Linked DNA regions of Thermococcus sibiricus MM 739. Each later gene encodes a partner of the first gene's protein in a complex. Links are inferred from orthologs where the notes say so. Each region holds a gene or a part of one and is shown in the gene's direction. Other genes may lie near its edges.

What was found.
Region 2: the proteins of tuf (region 1) and TSIB_RS08520 are in contact, whole or in part, in a crystal structure (PDB 7CSL), measured with the Pyrococcus horikoshii proteins. The link is inferred for Thermococcus sibiricus MM 739 from one-to-one orthologs. Residues at the interface, in WP_010885563.1 of Pyrococcus horikoshii: Val16, Lys20, Ser21, Lys62, Arg65, Glu66, Arg67, Gly68, Val73, Ala74, His75, Ile88, Asp89, Ala90, Pro91, Gly92, His93, Asp95, Phe96, Lys98, Asn99, Gly103, Ala104, Asp227, Val228, Tyr229, Ile231, Val234, Val237, Val239; in WP_010884146.1 of Pyrococcus horikoshii: Phe4, Leu6, Val7, Val9, Arg11, Met13, Pro14, Thr15, Asp16, Pro17, Leu38, Ala39, Lys40, Glu44, Pro45, Ile46, Ala47, Phe48, Gly49, Leu50, Tyr56, Leu58, Arg60, Asp61, Glu62, Glu63, Tyr65, Ser66, Phe67, Asp68.
Region 3: the proteins of tuf (region 1) and rpl12p are in contact, whole or in part, in a crystal structure (PDB 3WY9), measured with the Pyrococcus horikoshii proteins. The link is inferred for Thermococcus sibiricus MM 739 from one-to-one orthologs. Residues at the interface, in WP_010885563.1 of Pyrococcus horikoshii: Lys125, Glu126, Phe129, Arg132, Thr133, Lys165, Leu166, Thr169, Lys324, Gln326, Leu359, Ala360, Ile369, Glu372, Ile384, Ile422, Ser423, Gln425; in WP_010886059.1 of Pyrococcus horikoshii: Glu96, Glu97, Leu100, Leu103, Ser104, Ala105, Leu106, Phe107, Gly108.

The regions. Positions count from the first base shown.
Region 1 is NC_012883.1:1,402,018-1,405,143, reverse strand. What follows is about bases 271-3,065. They hold tuf (translation elongation factor EF-1 subunit alpha), read left to right. Parts: upstream 271-922; coding sequence 923-2,209; downstream 2,210-3,065. Other genes in these bases: TSIB_RS07580 (DMT family transporter), read left to right, coding at 3,059-3,065; TSIB_RS07585 (PqqD family protein), read left to right, coding at 2,737-3,065; rpsJ (30S ribosomal protein S10), read left to right, coding at 2,277-2,585; TSIB_RS07605 (hypothetical protein), read left to right, coding at 271-651. In the rest of the region: TSIB_RS07610 (MFS transporter), read left to right, coding at 1-145; more of TSIB_RS07605, read left to right, coding at 73-270; more of TSIB_RS07585, read left to right, coding at 3,066-3,075; more of TSIB_RS07580, read left to right, coding at 3,066-3,126. UniProt on the Methanocaldococcus jannaschii protein: GTP hydrolase that promotes the GTP-dependent binding of aminoacyl-tRNA to the A-site of ribosomes during protein biosynthesis.
Region 2 is NC_012883.1:1,569,888-1,573,114, reverse strand. What follows is about bases 236-3,131. They hold TSIB_RS08520 (elongation factor 1-beta), read left to right. Parts: upstream 236-1,487; coding sequence 1,488-1,775; downstream 1,776-3,131. Other genes in these bases: thsB (thermosome subunit beta), read left to right, coding at 3,042-3,131; TSIB_RS08515 (tetratricopeptide repeat protein), read right to left, coding at 1,872-2,888; TSIB_RS10230 (zinc finger domain-containing protein), read left to right, coding at 1,304-1,477; TSIB_RS08525 (hypothetical protein), read left to right, coding at 906-1,142; TSIB_RS10625 (hypothetical protein), read left to right, coding at 236-391. Outside these bases: more of TSIB_RS08530, read right to left, coding at 1-235; more of TSIB_RS10625, read left to right, coding at 203-235; more of thsB, read left to right, coding at 3,132-3,227. UniProt on the Methanocaldococcus jannaschii protein: Promotes the exchange of GDP for GTP in EF-1-alpha/GDP, thus allowing the regeneration of EF-1-alpha/GTP that could then be used to form the ternary complex EF-1-alpha/GTP/AAtRNA.
Region 3 is NC_012883.1:368,128-371,276, forward strand. Bases 236-3,053 are described here. They hold rpl12p (50S ribosomal protein P1), read left to right. Parts: upstream 236-1,396; coding sequence 1,397-1,711; downstream 1,712-3,053. Other genes in these bases: TSIB_RS01875 (50S ribosomal protein L1), read left to right, coding at 236-328; TSIB_RS01880 (50S ribosomal protein L10), read left to right, coding at 334-1,350; dcd (dCTP deaminase), read right to left, coding at 1,823-2,293. Also shown: more of TSIB_RS01875, read left to right, coding at 1-235. UniProt on the Methanocaldococcus jannaschii protein: Forms part of the ribosomal stalk, playing a central role in the interaction of the ribosome with GTP-bound translation factors.

The DNA.
Region 1 (3,126 bases):
ATTAAATACTCTGCCCGGCTTAATTGGGATTTTTGCTCCCGTAATATGGGGAGCGCTGTGGAGGGTGGATCCATGGTTGACTATATTAGCGGCTTCCATGATGACGTTTGTAGGGTTATTCTTTGCAATAATGGTCAAAGAATAATACTTTACAAAGTTCCTCCATTGGCGATTTCAAAGTATATTATACCCGATATTGCAAATCGTCTGGTTGCTAATATTAAGTTGAATGATAAAAAAGGACTTCAAAAGCTACATAGAGACCTACTGAAAGAAATATGCTACATCCCAACTATAACAATTAAAGATAATAATGAGTTGCATCCTCTAAATACCATAGGCCAAAGATGCGGGAATTGTCTTCAAATTTCTATTCTTGAGGCTTCTATATTGAGGGGACTGGGATTCTCAGAACGGGAAGTATATGTATTTTTGCTTCTTCACAAAGGAGAAAGTGTTTTTGAGGCTTCACATGCTGTATGTGGAGTATTTTTAGAAAAAAAGGAGATATGCTTAGAGAACGAAGTCATAATATTAGATCCATCCAATCTTAAAACATGCTCCATAAGCTTATTAAAGTTACTTTTGACTCATAACATTCATACGTTTTTCAATGATAAGATTGCGTTTTTGGTGGAAATATTAAAGTAACTTTTGGGTATTGAGAGCTTATGTAAATGAACCCTAGTTCCCATCAAATACTGTTAGGATAAAGTTTCTGATATTATTCGTTAGCTTATTCTAACAGCGAGCCGTATAATTTTAGTTAATTTTTTAAACCCTAGGTTTTATCCAAACATGAACTCATGAGGCTCTCTCAAACAGATGCGGGTTTCCCGCTTGAGAGAGCCGAGGTTTAGAGAAAGCTTTAAAAACCCACTTAGGTGAATAGAGTTAGGTATAACTTTGGAGGTGTGTTAAGATGGCAAAGGAGAAGCCACACGTTAATATAGTGTTTATCGGACACGTAGACCACGGAAAGAGTACAACAATCGGTAGATTGCTCTTTGATACAGCCAACATTCCTGAGCAAATCATTAAGAAGTTCGAGGAAATGGGTGAAAAAGGTAAGTCATTCAAGTTCGCTTGGGTTATGGACAGACTCAAGGAAGAGAGAGAAAGAGGTATTACCATTGACGTTGCCCATACAAAGTTTGAGACTCCTCATAGGTACATCACCATCATCGACGCTCCAGGACACAGAGACTTCGTTAAAAACATGATTACTGGTGCAAGCCAAGCTGACGCTGCCGTTCTTATAGTTGCAGCTACAGATGGTGTCATGCCACAGACCAAGGAGCACGCTTTCCTTGCAAGAACCCTTGGTATTAACCACATTATAGTCGGTGTAAACAAGATGGACGCAGTCAAGTACGACGAGAAGAGATTCAAGGAAGTCGCAACCCAGGTTACAAAGCTCTTACAAATGCTCGGTTACAAGAACTTCCCAGTCATCCCAATCAGTGCTTGGGAAGGCGACAACGTAGTTAAGAAGAGCGACAAGATGCCCTGGTACAACGGCCCAACACTCATAGAGGCCCTTGACCAGATACCAGAGCCAGAGAAGCCAACTGACAAGCCACTTAGAATCCCAATCCAAGACGTTTACTCAATTAAGGGTGTTGGTACAGTCCCAGTTGGTAGAGTTGAAACAGGAGTACTTAAGGTCGGCGATGTAATTATCTTTGAGCCTGCATCAACAATCTTCCACAAGCCAATACAAGGTGAAGTTAAGAGCATTGAAATGCACCACGAGTCAATGCCCGAGGCCCTTCCAGGTGACAACATTGGTTTCAACGTCAGAGGTGTCGGTAAGAACGACATAAAGAGAGGTGACGTTGCTGGTCACACAACCAACCCACCAACAGTTGTCAGACCAAGGGACACATTCAAGGCCCAAATTATCGTGCTTAACCACCCAACAGCTATTACAATCGGTTACACACCAGTCCTCCACGCTCACACAACCCAGGTTGCAGTTAGGTTCGAGCAACTCTTAGCCAAACTCGACCCAAGAACAGGTAACGTCGTTGAGGAGAACCCACAATTCATCAAGACCGGTGACTCAGCTATCGTTGTCCTCAGACCAACCAAGCCAATGGTCATCGAGCCAGTTAAAGAACTACCACAGCTCGGTAGATTCGCTATCAGAGACATGGGTCAAACAGTCGCAGCTGGTATGGTCATATCCATCCAGAAGGGCGAGTGAAGCCCTTCTCTAGTCTTTTCCTTTAAAATTATTGATTTTGTCATTAGATCTTATAGAGGTGACAAAAATGCAAAAGGCAAGAATTAAACTGGCGAGCACGGACATAAGTGCTCTTAATGATGTTACAGATCAAATCAAGCAAATTGCAGAGAGAACTGGGGTTAGAATGAGTGGCCCCATACCATTGCCCACAAAGAGAATAAGGATTACTACAAGAAAAAGCCCAGATGGAGAGGGAAGTGCAACTTTTGATAAATTTGAACTAAGAGTTCATAAAAGGCTTATTGACATTGAGGCTGATGAGAGGGCTATGAGACAAATTATGAGGATTCGTGTTCCTGAAGATGTGACTATTGAGATTGAGCTTGTCTCATGATTCTCATTATTTTTAGCGCCGGGGTAGCCTAGCCTGGGAAGGCGCGGGCCTGGAGAGTCCGTGGGCGTTAAGCCCGCCAGGGTTCAAATCCCTGCCCCGGCGCCAACACTCTTATAAGTCTCTTCTTCTCATTTCCCTTGGTGGGGGCACAATGGATGAATATCTCACACTTATCCCAAAAAGAAATGATGAAATTGAGCTGAGAGAAATTAATGGTAAACATTACCTTCTAATCCCAATGAAATCCAAATTGGACTTCCTTGCGAGAAAACTCCATGGTGAGTATAGGCGACTTGAACTGGATGAGCTGGGAACTTTTGTATGGGACCTTTGTGATGGTACAAGAACAATAGAGCAAATTGGAAAGAAAGTGAAGGAGAGATTTGGTGAAGAGGCAGAACCGTTATATGAGCGTCTTGTAACATTTATTCTCGAGTTATACAAGAGAAACTTGATTCTCTTGGGTGGATGGGATGAACAGAGAGACTGAAGGCACATTTTTAGCTTTTTTAGGAATGTTTCTATACGGAATAGAACCAGT
Region 2 (3,227 bases), 170 kb from region 1 along the record:
TGCTTGCCAAGTATCGGTTGTTGAGTTGAATATGACTGCATCATTTGGCACGGTTACGTCCTTCTTGTATTCAACTACGTGACAGTGGTAGGGGGCAGGAACTCCCTCAGTACTATAGGGGAAACCACTGTCAAAAACTAAGTCGGCAATTCTCCTTGAATAAGTGTCACTGTAACCGTTAGCGCTTGGGTTCCAGACGCCCATGAAGAGGGCGCCAGTTGAGGAGTATATAACAGTCTTTAGGACTTTATCATTATCTGCTGCAGCAACTGGTTTAGCTACTGGAGCTGCTATTAAACTAAACAACAACAAAATTGCAACAAACATTCCAAATGTTTTCTTCATTCACTTCGGCCTCCTTACATTTTTTCTTCAATATTGCATGCCTTAGTGTATAATGGCATAAGAATATACATCAAAAGACCTATTTAAGAGTTACGTTTCTGTAAAACTAGGCTCACTCATAATGGCTCAAAATAAGACCTAAGAGAAATTTTTGGTCTTGGTGCACTTTAAAATGATTTTGTGATGTAAATAACCTTGTGGGAGTTAATACTGGGGGTATGATTAGGTATAATTGATATAATAGGTTTTAAAAAACTGTAGAAATCAGAAAAAAGCGTTTGGGCCCTGTTTAAATATTTAAATCTCAGGTTTTTGGAGTTTAACTTGACAAAGATCTGATAAAACTGTGACATATTGTCGGATTGATTTTCTACTGTAATGAAATTTTTGGATTTTTGACAAAAAATAAAGCGAAAACCTAATTTAGTTGGGGGTAGGGTTGAAAATGGTGATATCCATGAGGAGGGAGTGGGAAACCAATTAATAAAGGAAAGAAAATAAACTATTCTGAAATCGAAATTTTAGGTGAAATTTTAAGAGAAGGAATATATTGGGCCTATATGGGCAGACCGTTTGAAGTGTTGCCGTTTCTGAGTGGCAAACTTTTGAGCAGGATACCGAAATCTAACGGAAGTTACGGAGATGCAAGGATGCAGGTGGAAAGAGTACTAAAAGAGCTTGAAGCACTCTATAAGCAGATCAGCCTATCTGACATAGTAGATGAAAAACAAATAGAGGAAGTTTTAGCCTATAAACAAAAATTTGCGGAACTTTTGTTGTTTGAGGAAGATTTATAAGCTCTTTTCTTTATTCTTTGTAGGGATGATGAGGGAGATTTCGTCTGAAATATGAGGAGACTCGCATGGTCTGACCCTCGAAAGTTTTATAAATGCACTTCCTTTACACCGTTAAGAATCACGATAATAAAAAACCTCATTTCTAAAGGAGGTGGTTTGAAATGACAGAGAGTATACCTGTATGCACATCATGTGGAAAGGAAATAACACCGAGAGAACACGCTACCCATTTTATATGTCCGAACTGTGGGGAAGAAGTAATATGGAGATGTGAAAGCTGCCGCGTATTGGGAGTCACATACAAATGCCCCAAATGTGGATGGGAAGGGCCTTGAGGTGAAGAAAATGAGCGATTTCAATTTAGTTGGAGTTATTAAGGTCATGCCTACAGACCCGGAGATAAACCTCGATGAACTCGAAGGAGCTCTCAAAAAGACTCTTGAAGAGAAGTTTGGAGGCAAATACGGGCTTTCAAAAATTGATAGGGAGCCAATAGCCTTTGGACTTGTTGCACTTAAAGTCTATGTGCTTGGAAAGGATGCTGAAGGGTATTCATTTGATGAAGTGACCGATGCTTTCAGAGAAGTCGAGAATGTAGAAAGTGCAGAAGTTGAAACCATTTCAAGATTCTGAATCAGGTGAGCTACTCCTCCCTTTTGGGTGGAGACTCCCTGTCCGTTAAGTTAAATATTTTTTATCCTTTTTTGAGCTTATATAAAAATTGAGAAATTAAAACCCAATTTTTAGAACAGTAGTTCCAATTTTTTTGAGCTCATCAAGAAGTTCTTTGAATTCGTTCACTTCAATTGAGGTATATACTTCTTCATACCTGTTTTCTTGTCCTTCTTTTAATTTTGCCAGCTCACCAATGGCTATGAAGAACTTCGTATACTCGGGGTTTGTATCTTCAAAAGGTTCAGCTAGACTTTCAATATTTTCATATATTTCTTTGTACAGTTTCTCTTCGAAGAGTCCTGTTATGAATTCATAAAGTGCTTCAAATGCAAGAGTAAAAAGATCTTCAGTTTCTAGAGCTTTTAAAAGACTGAATCTAAGAGCAGAGAATGCTTTTTTAAAGTTTTCCTGTGCTGCTTTTATCTCCGCATCTACAATTCTAGCATTTACTTCAATTTCTGCATCTCTGGGGCTCTTTAATACCTCCAGGATGAGCTCTTCAGCCCTGTTATAATCCCCTACTTCATAATGGAAGTGGGCCAAGTCAAGAATGCTTACTAGATAATTCCTTTCATCACCAAGTTCTTTGAACATTTTACTTGCTTCGTTCATGAGTTCTATTGCTCTATCAACCTCTTCAAGTTCATCATAGTTTATGGCTATATGGGCAAGAGTTAATGCTTCCTCTCGTTTATTTCCAATCTTTTTTTCAAGTTCCAATAATTTTTCATAGACGTCTATGGCTTTATTTGGCATTCCAAAGTGTTCATAAGCATCTGCAAGGTGGTATAGAGCGTCTAAATATTTTTCTCTTTCTTCCTTGTATTTCTCAACAAGTTTCTTGTAAATCTCAATTCCTTTATCTAATTCACCTAGATGAGCATATATATGAGTAATTTCATGTGCTAGTTCATAAGCATCAGAACCTTCACACTTTAAGATTAATGTTTCTACTTTTTCTAAGAACGCCCTAAGTTCATCCTCATTTTCTATTTTTTCAAGATAATCATCAAGTATTTCAAGAATTTTTTGACAATCTCTGCTTTTTAATGCTCTTTCAAACTCTTCCATAGTTTCCACCGGTTTTTGCTTTGCTAAAAAGCTTAAAAACCTTGAGCGAAAAATTTATAAATAGCACAAAGGAATGCATAATTGCAATGCAAACATATTGTAACTAAAAGTAATCCTCCCATCAAAAAACAAAAATATGGGAGGTGGATGGAAATGGCCCAACTTGCCGGACAACCAATTTTGATTCTACCTGAAGGAACTCAGAGATATGTTGGAAAGGATGCCCAAAGACTCAACATTTTGGCTGCAAGAATTATTGCAGAGACTGTAAGGACTACTCTTGGTCCAAAGGGCATGGACAAAATGCTCGTTGACAGCCTTGGGGATATAGTAATAACA
Region 3 (3,149 bases), 1.0 Mb from region 1 along the record:
TGCGGCTGCCCCATTGATGCCAAAGATTGGTAGGTACTTAGGTAGGTACTTAGGTCCAAGGAATAAGATGCCTGTTGTAGTTCCACCAACAATAACGGATCTTACCTCCTTTGTTGAGAGACTTAAAAAGACAGTTAGAATACAGCTTAAGAACACTCCAGCAGTGCATGCTCCGGTTGGAACAGAATCCATGGAAGATGAAAAAATCGCTGAGAACGTTGAAACAGTGTTAAACGCAATAATAGGGAAGCTTGAGAGGGGAGAAAACCAAATCAAGTCAGCATACATCAAAACAACAATGGGTCCAGCTGTAAAAATAGAGGGGTGATATGAATGGCTCATGTTGCTGAGTGGAAGAAAAAGGAAGTAGAAGAACTTACCAAGCTTCTTCAAGATTATCCAGTAATAGCCCTAGTTGACGTAGCAGATGTTCCAGCATATCCTTTATCCAAAATGAGAGAGAGCCTTAGAGATAAGGCGGTTCTTAGAGTTTCAAGGAATACTCTCATTGAGCTCGCTCTCAAAAAAGCAGCACAAGAACTTAACGACTCAAATCTTGAAAAGCTTATCGAGCACATTCAAGGTGGAACAGGCATACTCGTTACTAAGATAAACCCATTTAAACTTTATAAGTTCCTTGAAGAGAGCAAAAAACCTGCCCCGGCAAAAGCAGGAGCCCCAGCCCCAAGAGATGTTGTAGTTCCAGCAGGACCAACACCATTATCCCCCGGACCTCTTGTTGGTGAGATGCAAGCGTTAGGAATTCCTGCAAGAATTGAGAAAGGTAAGGTATCAATACAAAAAGATACAGTTGTATTAAAGGCAGGCGAGATTATAACTCCCCAGCTGGCTAATATACTTAACCAGCTTGGGATTGAACCTCTTGAAGTGGGACTTAAGCTACTTGCTGCATACGAGCATGGAATCGTTTATACACCAGAAGTACTTGCAATCGATGAGGAACAATACATCAGCATGCTTCAACAGGCTTATATGCATGCATTCAACCTCTCCGTTAACGTAGCATATCCAACAAAACAAACAATTGAGGCAATTATTCAAAAGGCATTCCTTGGCGCAAAGAATGTTGCAGTAGAAGCGGGCTACATTACTAAGGAGAGTGCTGGAGACATACTTGGCAAAGCCTTCAGAATTGCATTGCTTATAGCTCAAGAATTACCAGAGGAGTTGCTTGATGAGAAAACCAAAGAGCTTTTAAACCAACAAGCACAAGTTATAGCGGCTCAGCCTCAGCCAGCTGAAGAGGCTGAGGAGAAGGTTGAAGAAGAGGAAGAAGAGGAGAAAGAGGAAGAAGAGGCTCTCGCTGGATTGGGAGCCTTATTTGGTTAATGTGTATCTAATAATGGAAAATAAAGATAACTTGGAGGTGTAAAAGATGGAGTATGTATATGCTGCTTTATTGTTACACGCCGCTGGTAAGGAGATAACTGAAGAAGGTATAAAGAGTGTCCTTCAGGCTGCTGGTGTGGAAGTTGATGAAGCAAGAGTGAAGGCTCTCGTTGCAGCCCTTGAAGGAGTTAATATTGAGGAAGTTATTGAAAAAGCTGCAATGCCCGTTGCAGTTGCAGCAACTCCAGCTGCAGCTCCTGCAGCTGAGGCTCCAGCAGAAGAAGCTCCAGCAGAGGAGGAAGAAGAGGAAGAGGAGAAGGAAGAAGAGGCTCTCGCTGGACTTGGTGCACTCTTCGGCTGAACTCCCTTCTATTTTCTCCTTTCACTTATATTTCTACGTAAAATCATTTTTGAAGTTTTTGTAGCATGTTAGTAGTATTAATCCACCTATGAAAACTGAAGAGAATAAAAATTATCTTATTTTTCTTTTTGAAAGCTTTAAGTGTTGACTGCCTTGGTAAATACCACGATAAGGGTTTTTCGAGGGTTCCTCAAGGCGATGGAATGCTATTTGCACGAATCGTTCTTCATAATGGAGAATTACTTCCTCTTCAGAACTATTAAAAAATGCCAAAGTGAGATTTCCATCCCATCCTGGATCAACCCAAGCAAAACTCCCTAAAAGGCCTTCTCTTGCAAATGTGCTCCTTAGCCTCATGTCGCCCATGACATCATCAGGGAGTTTCACCCTTTCTAGGGTTAGTATCAATGCATGGCCTTTGGGAGGGATAACCAATTTCCCTTCCTCCTCGACATTTATGAACTTCCCATTTACCATAGCTTCCTTTCCAACCCTTAGATCATAACCTGCTGGCTGAAGAGACTTTTCATTGAAAGGTTCAATAAGTATTTCCTTCCTAATTTTATGATCTGGTAGTATCATTTTATCACCGCAACTTTTATGTAGGCACCGTGTTATAACTTTTTTGAGGGCCCGTGGCCTAGGGGATTGGGCGTCGGCCTTCGGAGCCGAAGGTCCCGGGTTCGAATCCCGGCGGGCCCGCCATTTAGGTATACATAAGTAGAATAATCTCTTTAGGGCCCAGTGATGTACATAAAAGTCATCTTAATAGGATATTATTGACAATTCTTGGAAATTAAACTTACAAGCAATTACATGTTTTCAGGAGAATGTGATTATTGAGCATAACTAAAAAGAATGTATTTCTTTTTGAGTAAAGAAGTGGTGGGCCCGGGGGGCTTTGAACCCCCGACCACGCGGTTATGAGCCGCGCGCTCTGACCAGGCTGAGCTACGGGCCCACAAAGACTGGCGCCGCCGGCCCGACTTGAACGGGCGACCACCGGATTAACAGTCCGGCGCTCTACCAACTAAGCTACGGCGGCACGAACCCAATCATAGGGAGTATAAGCGGATTTATAAAGCTTACGGTATGTGTTTTAGCGAAAAGTTTATATACTAACTTAGGCCTTTCTTCATTCGGTGCCCCGGTAGCCTAGCCTGGTGGGGCGGCGGACTTGTAATCCGCAGGCCGCGGGTTCAAATCCCGCCCGGGGCTCCAGTGGTTGCAGTGGGGCCGTGGGGTAGCTTGGCCTATCCTGCGGGCTTTGGGAGCCCGTGACCCGAGTTCAAATCTCGGCGGCCCCACCATTCTCTCATAATGAGTAAGCTTGGGAACTCTACTCAGTAAATTTTATAACTTCGAAATTACAATGTTTCTGCGGAACATTGAGTATGAAGTTGAGTAGAGCCATGTCAATGTCGATATAAGTGCATCA